2 regions of the Alteromonas gilva genome follow, and region 2 is predicted to be linked to the other one. Evidence: predicted binding sites of a transcription regulator. Region 2 holds the regulator's gene; the other holds the start of a gene.
The links. Region 2 encodes MetJ, which represses methionine synthesis genes. Its sites were predicted from a motif close to TAGACGTCTAGACGTCTA; they were not measured.

Region 1: the regulator MetJ is predicted to act here: its motif matches at 5,424-5,441, upstream of thrA (bifunctional aspartate kinase/homoserine dehydrogenase I).

The regions. Positions count from the first base shown of each region.
Region 1 is NZ_JAQQXP010000003.1:288,745-295,631, reverse strand. It holds gene ung (uracil-DNA glycosylase) at 1-487, opposite strand, end outside; gene thrC (threonine synthase) at 491-1,780, opposite strand; gene thrB (homoserine kinase) at 1,793-2,749, opposite strand; gene thrA (bifunctional aspartate kinase/homoserine dehydrogenase I) at 2,771-5,236, opposite strand; gene OIK42_RS17635 (PepSY domain-containing protein) at 5,657-6,175, opposite strand; gene OIK42_RS17630 (SpoIIAA family protein) at 6,418-6,798, opposite strand.
Region 2 is NZ_JAQQXP010000003.1:95,432-102,318, reverse strand. It holds gene OIK42_RS16820 (LysR family transcriptional regulator) at 1-248, opposite strand, end outside; gene OIK42_RS16815 (TonB-dependent receptor plug domain-containing protein) at 741-3,311, shown strand; gene OIK42_RS16810 (sulfite exporter TauE/SafE family protein) at 3,485-4,306, shown strand; gene OIK42_RS16805 (pyridoxal phosphate-dependent aminotransferase) at 4,339-5,508, shown strand; gene metJ (met regulon transcriptional regulator MetJ) at 5,652-5,990, opposite strand; gene metF (methylenetetrahydrofolate reductase) at 6,145-6,887, shown strand, end outside.

The sequences.
Region 1 (6,887 bases), 190 kb from region 2:
TGCCCCACAATAAAAACACCACACCTTGCTGATGCTGGTTGACGGCATCAATGACTGCGTCGGTGAATGTCTGCCATCCCCATTTAGCATGGCTGTGAGCTGCGCCCTGCTCAACTGTTAAAACCGTATTAAGCAGTAACACCCCCTGCTCCGCCCAACTTGTCAGGTTTCCGTGAGACGGAACCGTGAAGTCTGGGATATCCTGGGCTAACTCCTTGTAAATGTTAACCAGCGACGGTGGTGTCTTTACCCCCTGTTGCACCGAAAAGCACAAACCGTGGGCCTGATCGGGCCCGTGATAAGGATCCTGACCAAGTATCACAACCTTTACCGACGCCAGTGGTGTCAGTTTAAGGGCATTAAACACATCGGCCTGAGGCGGATAAATCACTTTACCCGCCTCCCGCTCGGCTTTAATTCTGGCCATCAGTTGCACAAAATAGTCGGCTTCTTTTTGTGCGCCTAACACAGACTGCCAGTCAGCCATTATTTATTCGCCTTTCAACTGCGCAAACATGTGTGCTTTTAAGGTGGCGTAGTCGGCATCTAACTCTGTCTCCAGACTATCCATATTGGCACAGTCGGCCAGCGCTTTAGGCAGATTCAACGGCGTTCCCAGCACGTTTTCCACCGTTTCTCTGAACTTAGCCGGATGGGCAGTGCCCAAAAACACCCCCACTTCGTCGTCTTTCAAATCATGGCTGACAGCACGAAACGCAATCGCAGCATGTGGCTCACTGGTATAACCTTCTTTCAATAACTGACGCATGGCCAGTTGGGTATACTCTTCATCAACCGACTCACCACGTAATATTGATTTATCAATATAGCCGCGCTCTACCAGTGCTTCGATACGCGGCCAGTTGTTCGGCTGGCTCACATCCATAGCGTTGGACATGGTGGCAATGGTCGACTTTGGTGCCCACTCGCCGGTTTTAAGATAGCGGGGCACGGTGTCGTTAAGATTGGTGGCAGCGATAAAACGCTTAATCGGCAGTCCCATAGCTTTGGCAATCATGCCCGCGGTGAGGTTACCAAAGTTGCCACTTGGCACCGAAAATACGGCTTTATCGCGCTTGTCAGCCGGTAATTGGGCAACGGCTTCAAAGTAGTAACACACCTGCGCCAATAAGCGACTGATGTTAATGGAGTTTGCCGAGTTTAAATGCAGCCCTTCACGCACATCAACATCGTCAAACGCCTGTTTTACCATGCTCTGACACGCATCGAAGTCACTTTCGATGGCCACAGTGTGAATGTTGTCGCCAAGGGTGGTAAACAGTTTTTGCTGTAACTGGCTGATTTTCCCTTTCGGGAATAATATCACTACATTGATGTTATCCAATCCGTGGAAGGCATGGGCCACGGCCGCACCGGTGTCGCCAGAGGTCGCGGTTAAAATGGTGATTGGCGCGCCATCGCTGATGCGTACCAGGCACTGGGCCATAAAGCGTCCGCCAAAGTCCTTGAACGCCAGTGTCGGGCCATGAAACAGCTCCAGACAAAAGGTTTTATCATTAACCTGCTCAACCTTGGCCGGAAACGTAAAGGCCTCTTTAACAATCTCAGCAACGGTTTCGGTGCCCAGCTCATCGCCAATAAAAGCCGACAGAATGGCTGTTGAGCGCTCCACAAACGGCATTGCCAACAGCTCATCAATGTTGTCAAGTTTGGGAATGTCTGTGGGAAAAAACAACCCCTGATTACGTCCGAGCCCTTGTTTTACCGCTTGCGCAAAGGAAACCTGTTCGCTTGCGTCTTTTAAATTTACCAATTGCACGTATTTTCTACCTTACTCTTGTTCCTGCTGAGAACCGGCCCCTTGGGCGGGAATTCGGCATACATGGCTAAATCCATCTTCATTTTGAATATAGTGTTCACTCAGCCAGTTTGAAATATCATTCGCCTGACGGTAGTCATCACACACCGCAAACACGGTTGGCCCGGAGCCTGAAATACCAAACGCCAGCGCCCCGTTTGCCATACTGTAATCGCGCGCTTCATCAAACGCAGGCAACAGCGACTTACGATAAGGCTCGGCAATGACGTCCTGCATCACACTGGCAGCCATCGCGTAGTCATCCGTATGCAGGGCATGTACAAATATGCCTAACTGACGACCAAAGGTGAGGGTATCTTTGAGTGGCACAGCATTGGGCAATATATTCCGTGCCGCTGAGGTCGACACACTGATCCCAGAATAACAGGTTACCCAGTACCAGCTTTTCACCACCGGTAACGAGACAGTAACCGGATCGTCCTGGCCAGTCATCAACGTCATACCACCAAGGTAACAGGGCGCCACATTATCATAGTGAATACTGCCACTTATCTGCCCTTCCAGCTCGCCCATCATAGTCAGCATGGTGGTCTGATCAAAGGGCTGACCAAAGTGCTCATTTAAGCCGTGAAACGCCGCCACAATAGAGCTGGCGCTTGAGCCAAGACCACTGCCAATCGGCAGTGACTTTAATAATGTAATATGGATGGGCGTGATGTTAAGCCCTTTCGCCAGCATCGCTTTGGAAAAATAGCGATAGCAATCGGTAACGATGTTTTCGTCGGGATTGGCCGGTAGCTTATGGGCAAAAACGCCGGCTACCGTTAAACCAAATTCATCAGCATCGCTGATAATGACTTCGTCCCCCAGCAAACTGCCATCCAGGGGTTGTAGGGCTGCGCCCAGCACATCAAAACCGAGGCTGATATTGCCAATTGATGCGGGTGCATATGCTCTGGTTGTTTTCATTTATCTAATCTCTGAACCGGTTTAATGCACGTTTTGCTTCCAGGGCATGGTACGCAGAATATCTGCAAACACGCCTGCGGCCGTTACGGTAGCGCCAGCACCATAACCACGAATTACATAAGGGATAGGCGTATAGTAATCACTATGAATCGCCAGCGCATTTTCACCGTCTTTTACCGCCGCTAACGGGTGCGACTTAGGCACAGCCTGGATGGTGACTTTACACTTATCGCCTTCAATGGCACCAATGTAGCGTAATACTTTACCTTCTGCGGCAGCACTTTCAACACGGGCTGCAAAATCATCATCCAGTTGAGGCAATTGCTCCATAAAACTGGCAACATCACAGTCTTCGGCAAACCCTGCAGGCAGAACGGATTCGATCTCGATATCATCAAGCTCTAACTCTAGATCCGCCTCGCGGGCCATAATTAGTAGCTTTCTTGCCACGTCCATACCGCTTAAATCATCGCGCGGATCTGGCTCTGTAAAGCCGTTTTTCTTGGCCGTATTGGTGGCCTCTGATAATGACAGCCCTTCTTCAAGCTTACCAAACACATACGACAAGCTGCCCGACAAGATACCTTCAAAACGATGCAGTACGTCGCCTGCAATAAATAGCTTTTGCAGGTTATCAATAACCGGTAAGCCAGCACCAACGGTGGTCTCATACAAATACTGACGATTGGTTTGCAGCGCCGTTTTTCGCAACTTTTTGTAATAGGCCAGGCTGTCGGTATTAGCTTTTTTATTGGGTGTTACCACGTGGAAGCCGTTCTCCATCATGTCCACATACTGGCTGGCGATACTGGCGTTGCTGGTACAGTCGACAATCACCGGGTTAACCAGTGCATTGCTGTTCACAAATTCATTTAAGCGCTCAACAGAAAACGTTTCGTTAGCCTCAGCCAGCAGCGACTTCCAGTCACCATCAACGTCAACACCCTGAGCGTCGAGTAATAATTTACGGCTGTTCGCAATACCGTAGACCCGCACCTGAATATTGCGTGCTAACAAGGTTGGCTGCTGCTTGGCTATTTGCGCCAGTAACTCAGCGCCTACCACACCACAACCGACCAGGAAAATGTCGATGGTATGCAAATCAGAGAAGAAGTTCTGGTGAATAACCTTAACCGCTTTTTTAGCGCGTTTGGCTTCTATCACAGTCGAAATAGACCGCTCTGATGAGCCCTGCGCGATTGCAATATTATTCACCCGCGCCTGCGCCAGCGAGTTGAAGAAGCGCGCTGCCAACCCTTTGGTGTGGCGCATGCCATCCCCTACCAGGGTCACGATGGCGAGTTCGTGGCGAACTTCAATCGGGTCAAGCAACTGATTCTGAAGTTCTAATACAAAGGCATCTTCAAGTAATGTCAGGGCGCGCGAAGCGTCTTTGCTGGATATACAAAAACTAATGGAGTATTCAGAGCTTGACTGAGTGATCAGGCTAATCGATATATGCGCATTGGACATGACTTCAAAAACGCGACTGGCCATGCCCACCATGCCTTTCATTCCCGGTCCGGCAACATTGAACATGGTAATGTTATCGAGCTGCGAAATACCTTTAACACTGGTCCAGGTAGTACTGGCTTCATTACTGATTAATGTGCCCGGCGCACTGGGATTTAAGGTGTTACGAATTAAGCACGGAATATGATGCTGCGCAATGGGGCCGATGGTTTTCGGGTGCAATACTTTCGCCCCGAAATAGGACAACTCCATGGCTTCCTGGTAGGTTAGTTTGTCGAGTAATACAGCGCCTTCAACCTGATTTGGATCGGCGTTATACACACCATCCACATCGGTCCATATTTCACAGCACTCTGCATCTATACAGGCCGCGAGGATGGCCGCAGAGTAATCTGACCCATTGCGGCCCAGGGTGACTTTTTCGCCCAGTTCGTTGGCCGCCACAAAGCCTGGCATAATCAATAATGCACTGCCGTCAGTGACCACTTCGCTGAAGTTCGCCTTACTTAAGGCTACATCGGCAATACTGTCGAGATAGTTGCCATCGGCAATCACGTAGTCGACGGGGTCGAGCACCTGATTAGCGATTCCTTTTGCAGTTAAAATAGCACTGAACAAGTTAACGCTGACATATTCGCCCAGGCTCATAATACCGGCTGTCACGGGATCAGGAGAGCACCCCAGTAACGCAATGCCCTGCAATTGCTTTTTAAGATCGGCTAAGCGGGTATCAATAAACTGGCTGAGAGGCTCATAGGCAAAGCCTTCAAGCTGAGAATTTAATTCGCTGGCAATGCCGGTCAGTTTGTCATTTAACTGTTCGAACAACGGCAGGTAATCTTCACCTGCAGCCGCTTGTTCACACAGTTCGCCCAACGCGTTCGTCACGCCTTTCGGAGCCGACAACACAACAGCGGCGCCGTTTGCCTGGTGGGTCGTCAGGCTAATCTCAGTCACTCGCAAATAACGCTGTGCATCGGCCAGAGATGAACCACCAAACTTTAAGACTTTCATTGAATGCTCCTTGACTGCATTGGTTGTGGGCTAACCGCCCCTCGTTTTTTTATCGCAAAAAAAAACCCGCTCTTGTCAGGGCGGGCTTTCGATGTCTGTTTGCTTACGCGCACTAGCCAGCGACCGCCCTCAAAGAGGTGGTAATAATCATGCCGGTGGTGCTCATTATCGTCTTCATGTGGTCAATTTGCCGTATAGACGTCTATATGTCAACAGCCATTGCACAATTTTAAGACCGTTCCCTTGCCATCTACGGGCGGGAATCTTTATTTTGGTCGCGCATAATATCACGACAAAGGCCGCTACTTCCAGCGCCATCTTTGCCATTGATACTTCTGGGTACAACAGCCCCATAGAGTGTTGCAGGATTCGCTATTCATCAATCGCACCACAATTAAGCCGGGGCCAGGCAACATGCGCTTAACTGCCGAACAACACGACCAGTACCGCAAACACAAACCCTACCCCCGCTATTTTAAGGCCGTTTTTAAACGGTAAAGCACGGGGTAAAAACATTAAAAAGGCAGACACAACAAAGAATAACAAGCCTACGCCAAAGGCGATATTCATAATAAACAACGGACTACTGGTAGTGGCTTTGTGTAACTTAACCATTCTATTTAATGGAAACGGATAATCCTTGTTAAGCACCATCGCTTCGCCACTTTGCTTGTTGTAGCGGCCCTGGGCGAAAGTAATCACTCCGTCGGTGTCCTCTTCCACTTCAAAGCCCCGAATTCGCAGCTGTTCGCCCAGGGCTTTGCCGCTCAGTCCGGATTCCAACTGACGGTATGACGCCTGTTCAAACTTCAGAAAATCGGTTTTACGAAAAATGAGCAATACACCACTTAGTGCATAAACAGCCATAATACCGGCCAGAAAAAAACCCACCCACCGGTGATATTGTCTTAACGTATTGTGAAATTTCGGCGACGCCATTGTTTCCCTCATGATGATGATTGCTCGCAGGGTGAGTCGCTCACCTCACGGTCACTATTATAATTTGTCGCTATTCTGCCGAAAAATCAGCAGCGAATACAATTAATTTGCACAACTTAACGGTAAAAGGCGCGGTGCGCCGTCAGGCCCGGTAATATACTGGCCACCCACGCGCGTGTGTTGCCCGCGTCGGGGCATCGATTACCCTTAGCTACAGGCATCACTGCAACCAGGCTGTCAGATTATTCACACAACCAGTTAAGTGCCAACTGGGTGTCGGTAAAGAAAACAACTTCACCACTGACAAACCAGTTGCCAATGGCGGCCATCAGCGCCTGCCAGTTTTCCTGGCCGACTATCGCTACCTTGCTGAATTCGCTGCCGTGACGCAAACCTATTTTGAAGTCATCCCAGGCCGCTCGCATTTCCCAGCCGGTAAACTCGGTGGCATCAAATAGCAGCCTGATTTGCGGTGATGCGATACTCGCCAGAGCCCCCTCCAGCAGGGGGGTGAAGGCTTCATAGTCGCGGTGGGTCAGTTTACCGATGGCCTTCATCGACACATATAAAGTGTTATCGATTCGCTCAATACCAATTGATATACCGTGTGCTACTTTGTTCATGTGTTCCTCCTGTGTACCGTGCTGAGTGTAAGCCAGAGCACGATCATTCATACTGATTTATGTCAATGTCACGGCAAACTGCCTAGCGC
Region 2 (6,887 bases):
TGCAATTCCATTTTGGCCACATTAATATCATCGATGAGCTTTTTCGCATGCTTTTCGAACATCTTTCCTGCCGCGGTGAGACTAACGCCTTTAAAGCTTCGATCAAACAATGCACAGCTCATTTCTCTTTCGAGGTTTGCCAGTTGCTGACTGATCGCAGGCTGAGCAATATCAAGCTCACGCGCTGCAGCGGCAATACTTCCTTTTTGTACTGTCACAAGAAAATACTGAAGCTGTTTTGAATTCATTTACGCATTACTCAACTGATTGATAGCGACTTGCCGACTGTTTTGAATAACACAGCAAATCAATGGCTTGTAACAAATCATTCATTATTTCGAAATTAAATGATTTCTACTTCGAATTCAGCAAGTTACATGCCACCAAATGGTCAGGTTTTAATACCCAAGTGTTAACAGGTTGTTATCTGCATATATTTTATAAAATATTTTATTGCAGCAAATGAGGATTAAGTCATTGTTTAATATGAATAATAATGATAGCTCTATATTTTACTTATAGCCCTCAATATTCTTTTTTCTTCCGGAAATAGCTGCACTTTTCTTAGTCTCTGTAGTGTTGTCAGTAAAGTCTGACGCGCTCATTAAGTCCAAATAATGTTTAAATTTGGTGCTATTACGAACCAATTTGGGGCACTTTTAGCCAGAGGCGTCTTCTCACGTCCATTCGTAGTTGCACTTAAAAAGATCATAGCGATATGACAATTTAGGGAACACATGATGAAACTCAAAAAATTAAATGCAGCAATACTGGCAGGTCTTGCCGGTTATTCGCTATCGATGACCGTTGCTACCAATGTAATGGCAGAAGAAGCCGCGGAAGAAGACGTTGAGAAAATCGCCGTTGTGGGAGCCCGTGGTGCACCTCGCTCTGTAACGAGTTCACCAGTTCCGGTTGATGTACTCAGCGCCGAAGATATTAATGGTGTCGCTTCTTCAGATATGAATGACATTATGATGACGCTCGTTCCATCTTACACCATCGCTCGTCAGCCAATTTCTGATGGTGGTACCTTTATTCGTCCGGCGCAATTACGTGGTCTGCCAACGGATAAAACCCTCGTGCTTGTAAACGGCAAACGTCGTCACCGCGCCTCATTAGTTGAAATTGGTGGCTCCGGTACCCAGGGTCCTGACCTGGCAACCATTCCTGCCGCCGCTCTTGGCAGCGTCGAAGTTCTGCGTGATGGTGCCGCCGCTCAGTATGGTTCAGATGCGATTGCCGGGGTAATGAACTTCCAGCTTAAACGCAATGCCGAAGGCGGCTCATTGTCACTGGACACTGGTCGTTACTTCGAAGGCGACGGTGAGCAATATACCATTAGCGGTAACAAAGGCTTCTCGCTGGGTGATGATGGCTTCCTGAGTATCTCTGCTGAGGTGACCGACTCCAAAGCTACTTACCGTGGTGAGCAGTACTGTGAAAGCTGGTTCTGTGTTGACGAACAGTCACCTGAATATATCGCCGCCGCAGAAGAGCAAGGACGCACAGTGCACGGTTCATCGCAGGTACAACCCTGGGGTCAACCTAATTACAGCGGTGCCAAAGTATTTGTAAATGGTGGTTACGCGATTAGCAATGATATGGAATTGTATGCCTTTGCTAACTACTCAGAAAGTGAAGGTGACGGTTCGTTCTTCTACCGTTATCCAGGTAACGGTACTATTGAAGATCTGCGTGAACCTGATGGCACAATTTATACACCATTAGAAAAATTCCCAGGTGGTTTTACCCCGCGTTTCTTTGGTGATATCACCGATTACTCTTTTGTGGGCGGCCTGAAAGGCATGACCGGAAGTTTGGGCTATGACATCAGTGGTCGTTACGGTTATAACGAAATTTCTTATACCCTGAAAAACACCATCAACCCGTCAATGGGACCGGACTCACCCACCTCGTTTAAGCCGGGCGATCTAGCCAACGACGAATTACAATTCCAGGCTGACTTTACCTACGACATGGCCGCTTATGTGTTGGCCTTTGGTGCCAGCTACATGGAAGAATCTTACGAGATTTCAGCAGGTGACCCGGACTCTTACCGGGTAGGTCCATACTCGTCACCCGATCCATGGGGATTCTGTGACGGCACCGCCTCAGCAGAAGCTGTTGCTACCGCAGTCTCTAACGGTTTGGATTGTAGCGATCCAAACGATCCGGTTTATACCGCTGTAGGTGTAGGCTCAAACGGTTTCCCTGGTTATTCAGCTGATTACATTGGCACCTATGAACGCGATTCATTCGCTGTATACGGTGACATTTCGGGTGACATCACAGATAAATTGTTTGCCCAGGCGGCTATCCGTTATGAAGATTACTCTGACTTTGGTTCAGAAGTTGTTTACAAGATTGCCGGTATTTTCCAGGTTACCGATGAAATTGCAGTACGTTCTTCATTCGGTACAGGTTTCCGCGCGCCTACTCCTGGTCAGCAAGGTACCACTAACGTATCAACCCGTTTGCCCAATGGTTTCCCGGTTGCAACCGGTTTGTTCCCGGCGGGCAGTGTAGTTGCTCAGGCATTGGGTGCTTCAGAACTTAAGCCAGAGAAATCAACTAACTTTACGCTTGGTGCGACTGCTGACATCGGTGATTTCACATTAACTGTGGATTTCTACCGTATTTTACTTGAAGACCGCGTAAATGCGATTTCAACGCTTGATGTGTCATCTACCGAAGTCACCGACCCGGATGCCGCTGGTTATGACGCTTACCAGCGTTACTTAGCGCTTGATGCTGCAGGTGTTCAGGGTGCCAACACCATCGGTGGTGTATTCTACTTCCAGAATGCCTTCGATACAGTAACGCAGGGTGTTGATATTGTTGCTACCTATAACTTTGAGTCTGAAGCTGGTGATACCACTATCACAGGTTCGATGAACTATGGTACGCAGAAATTTAACTCTGACCCACAGGTGTATTTCAACAACGAAGCCGTTTATGACTTCCTCAATGGTTTACCGGAAACACGTGGTGTTTTGTCTGTTAAACACGCTTATGAAGACATGTCATTCACTGCCCGCATGAACTACTTTGGTGGTTATTCAAACTCTGAAGGTGGCAGCACAGTTTCAGCTATTCAGATCTTTGAGCCTGAGTTTATGTTCGACCTGGAAGGTACTTACTTCCTGACAGATACGTTGTCATTATCTGCCGGTGTACGCAACCTGTTCGACAACTATCCTGATCCAGGTGAAATCGGCGAAACCTGTTGTGGGCGTATCTACCGCTCTGATTCTATCGTTGACTGGCAAGGTGGTTTCTACTACATGAAGCTTAATGCTTCTTTCTAAACTGCACTTCAACGCAGTTAATTAACCTGTCGTCGACCAGCCAAATGGCTGGTCGACTTATTCAGGTAACTCATCGCTATGAACGCGACAATCCGCCCAAAACATTATAATTTCTACCTTATAATAATAATAAATAACCTATAATTGTTGAACTCAAGTGGAGCACTGTTGTTATGGAGATTGAACTCGTCTGGTTCGTCCTCACGTTGTGTGTAGCGGGCGCTGTCGCCGGCATTACTTCCGGCCTTTTTGGTAATGGCGGAGGTTTTGTTGTTGTACCAGCCCTACTCGCGGTCTTTCCTTTTTTTACCCCTGCCTCTGACGAACTGGTAAAGGTTGCAATAGGTACCTCTTTGGCATCTATCGTAATTTCCAGTGCACGCTCAGTATTGGCGCACAAAAAACGCGGCGCAGTTGACTTTGTCATTCTGAAATCCTGGCTTATTTGGATCGTGCTGGGTGTGTTAGGTGGCTTAGCAATTGCCAACCATACCAGTAGCGGCGGACTCACCATCGTCTTTGCTGCCGGTGTATTGTTGTACTCAGTCTACTTCCTGTTCCCGGACTTTGTGGTTCGCCCAGGGGTGACCTTCAGCATGCCAACAGGGGTTGGCAAAGCCGCGCTGGCATTTGTGATCGGCGGCTTTTCAGCCCTGCTGGGTATCGGTGGCGGTACGCCAATGGTCATAACCATGGTCATGTGCCAACGCTCTATTCAGCAAGCGGTAGCCACCGCAGCGGGCGTCGGCTTCTTAATAGGCTTACCTGGCGCCATTGGCTTTTTGTTCATGACCAATGCCAGCCCGGCCACCATGCCGTTTGGTACCGTAGGTTACATCAACCTGCCCGCTTTAATAGCGATTAGTATCGGTTCCATCATGACTGCCCCAATAGGCGCATCGATGGCCCACAGTTTTAGCGAAAAAATGCTTAAACGCTTGTTTGGCGTTTACCTGGTGATCGTGTCCGTAGCCATGTTTAGTAAAGCATTATAGTCGGTCACATACTCCAATAAGAGGAACACTCAATGACTTATAATCCATCAAGACGACTTTTCTTAGGAGGCTCACTCGCAGCATCAGCCGCTGGCGCAACGGGTATTATTACCCCTGCAGGCTTGGCCGCCCAGCCTATGAAGTCACCGCAAATTATGTATGGCCCAACGCCTGGGGTAGCAAAGCTGAACGCCAATGAAAACCCGTATGGTCCGAGCGACCTGGCATTGAAAGCCATTGCTGAGGCAAGCCGCTCGGGCGGTGCTTACTATGCCTACCGCGCAGGCATGTATTTACGTGATATGCTGGCTGAATCAAATGGTTTGAAGCCCGAAAATGTCTCTATCACTGCAGGTTCAAGCCTGATCCTGGCTTTTGCGGCCTTTGCGGCAACCAGTAAAGGTAAAATCCTTGGCCCGGATTTATTCTGGGATACCACCTCTAAGGCACCCATTAGTCAGGGCGGTCCGGAAATTGTTCGCGTACCGAATACCGCGGAGCTGGATATTGACCTCGACGCACTGTACGCCGCCATCGATGATGACATTGCCATGGTACACGTGTGTAACCCTAACAATCCAACCGGTAAGTTGCTTGACCCGAAGAAGCTGCGTGAGTTCTGCATTAAAGCATCGAAGAAAACCATGGTATTAGTTGACGAGGCCTACAACGAACTTATCGAAGATGGCCCTAAGCATTCCATGATTCCGTTAATTAATGAAGGTCACAACATCATTGTTGCGCGGACATTCTCAAAAATTTACGGTCTGGCAGGTATGCGTGTTGGTTACATGCTGGGCAGTGAAGAGAATATGGAGTTCATCAATAAGTTTGGCCTGGGTGGATATTCAATTAACCAGGCAGGCTTAGCCGCGGCCATCGCCAGCTACAATGATGAAGCGTTTAAAGACTTCTCACGTCAAAAAGTCAAAGAAGGCCGTGAGATTATCCTTGATGCAGTAAAAGCCAATGGCCTGACTGCTTTGCCATCCACCACAAACTTTGTGTTTGTTAATTTAGGTGATGACGGTGACGCCAACGCATTCCGCCAGGCAATGGAGCAACAGGATGTGTTAATTCGCGGACAGTACCGTACGTATTATCAATGGTCACGTGTCAGTACTGGTCGAATTGAAGACGTTAAGAAATATGCGGCAGCAATGCCAAAAGCATTAGAAGAGATGTATAAACTCAAAGCATAACTTTAAATAGCAAACCAAGGCGCATTACCACCTCATTGGTAACCAGCCCGGGTTTGATAATACCGGTCCCTGGGCCGCACCTTTCGACAGAAACTTAAAAGGCCGCTATAAAGCGGCCTTTTTATTATTGAACAAAGACGTGTTTAGTCGGCGTCTTTATCCAGTTCATTTTCCTTGAGATCCACATCGATACCCATCGCCTGCATAATTCGGCGTGCTTCAGCCGGTATGCGGTTTGGATTATCTTTACGCAAGTCCTCATCATCAGGCAAGGGCTGACCGGTAAAGGCATGCACAAAAGCCTCACACAACAGCTCGGAATTTGTGGCGTGACGCAAGTTATTAATTTGCCGCCGGGTTCTCTCGTCGGTTAACACTTTTAATACGTTGATCGGAATTGAAACAGTGACTTTTTTAACCTGTTCACTTTTTTTACCGTGCTCCGCGTACGGGTAAATATACTTTCCGTCCCACTCTGCCATGCTTTATTCCCAGCTTTACTATCATTATTGTTATAAGAAATTCTAAACAAACCACAGAAAAGGTCAATTGAGCAGTGTAAACTGCTTGACGTCTAGACATATATTATTTAGTTTAGACGTCTAAACGTCCGTTTGAGCTAACTGAGAATATACCATGGTGTCTTACGCGCAGGGAATCGATGCCCTTAATCAATCGTTATCAGAATTACGCGACATTGACGTGTCTTTTGAGTTTTTTCCGCCGGGTAACGAAAACATGGAAAAAACCCTTTGGAAGTCAGTGGAACGCCTGGCGCCTTTAAAGCCTGCTTATATGTCGGTCACCTACGGGGCCAACAGTGGCGAGCGCGATCGGACTCACGACGTGGTGAAACGTATTCAGCAGCAAACAGGTGTGGCGGCAGTGCCCCATTTAACCTGTGTCGATGCCAGCGCCACGGAGTTAAAGCAAATCGCCCGTGACTACTGGGACTCAGGAATTCGCCGCATAGTAGCGCTACGCGGTGATTTACCGCCGGGGGTCAACAAGACCGATATGTACGCCTCCGACTTAGTCGCCTTGCTCAAAGAGGTTGAAGACTTCGACATCTCCGTTGCCGCCTATCCGGAAAAACACCCCGAAGCGCCTAACGCTCAATTTGACCTGCTAAACCTCAAGCGAAAAGCTGAAGCTGGCGCCAGCGAAGCCATCACACAGTTCTTTTTTGATACCAGCGTTTATTTGCGTTTTCGCGACCGTGCCGCCGCCGCTGGCATTGATCTGGACATCGTACCGGGCATTCTACCGGTAACGAACTACCAGACCCTGGTAAAATTCGCCGGTTTTACCAACGTTCATGTGCCTGGCTGGTTGCATAAACTGTACGAAGGGCTCGATGCCGATGACCAGACCACGCG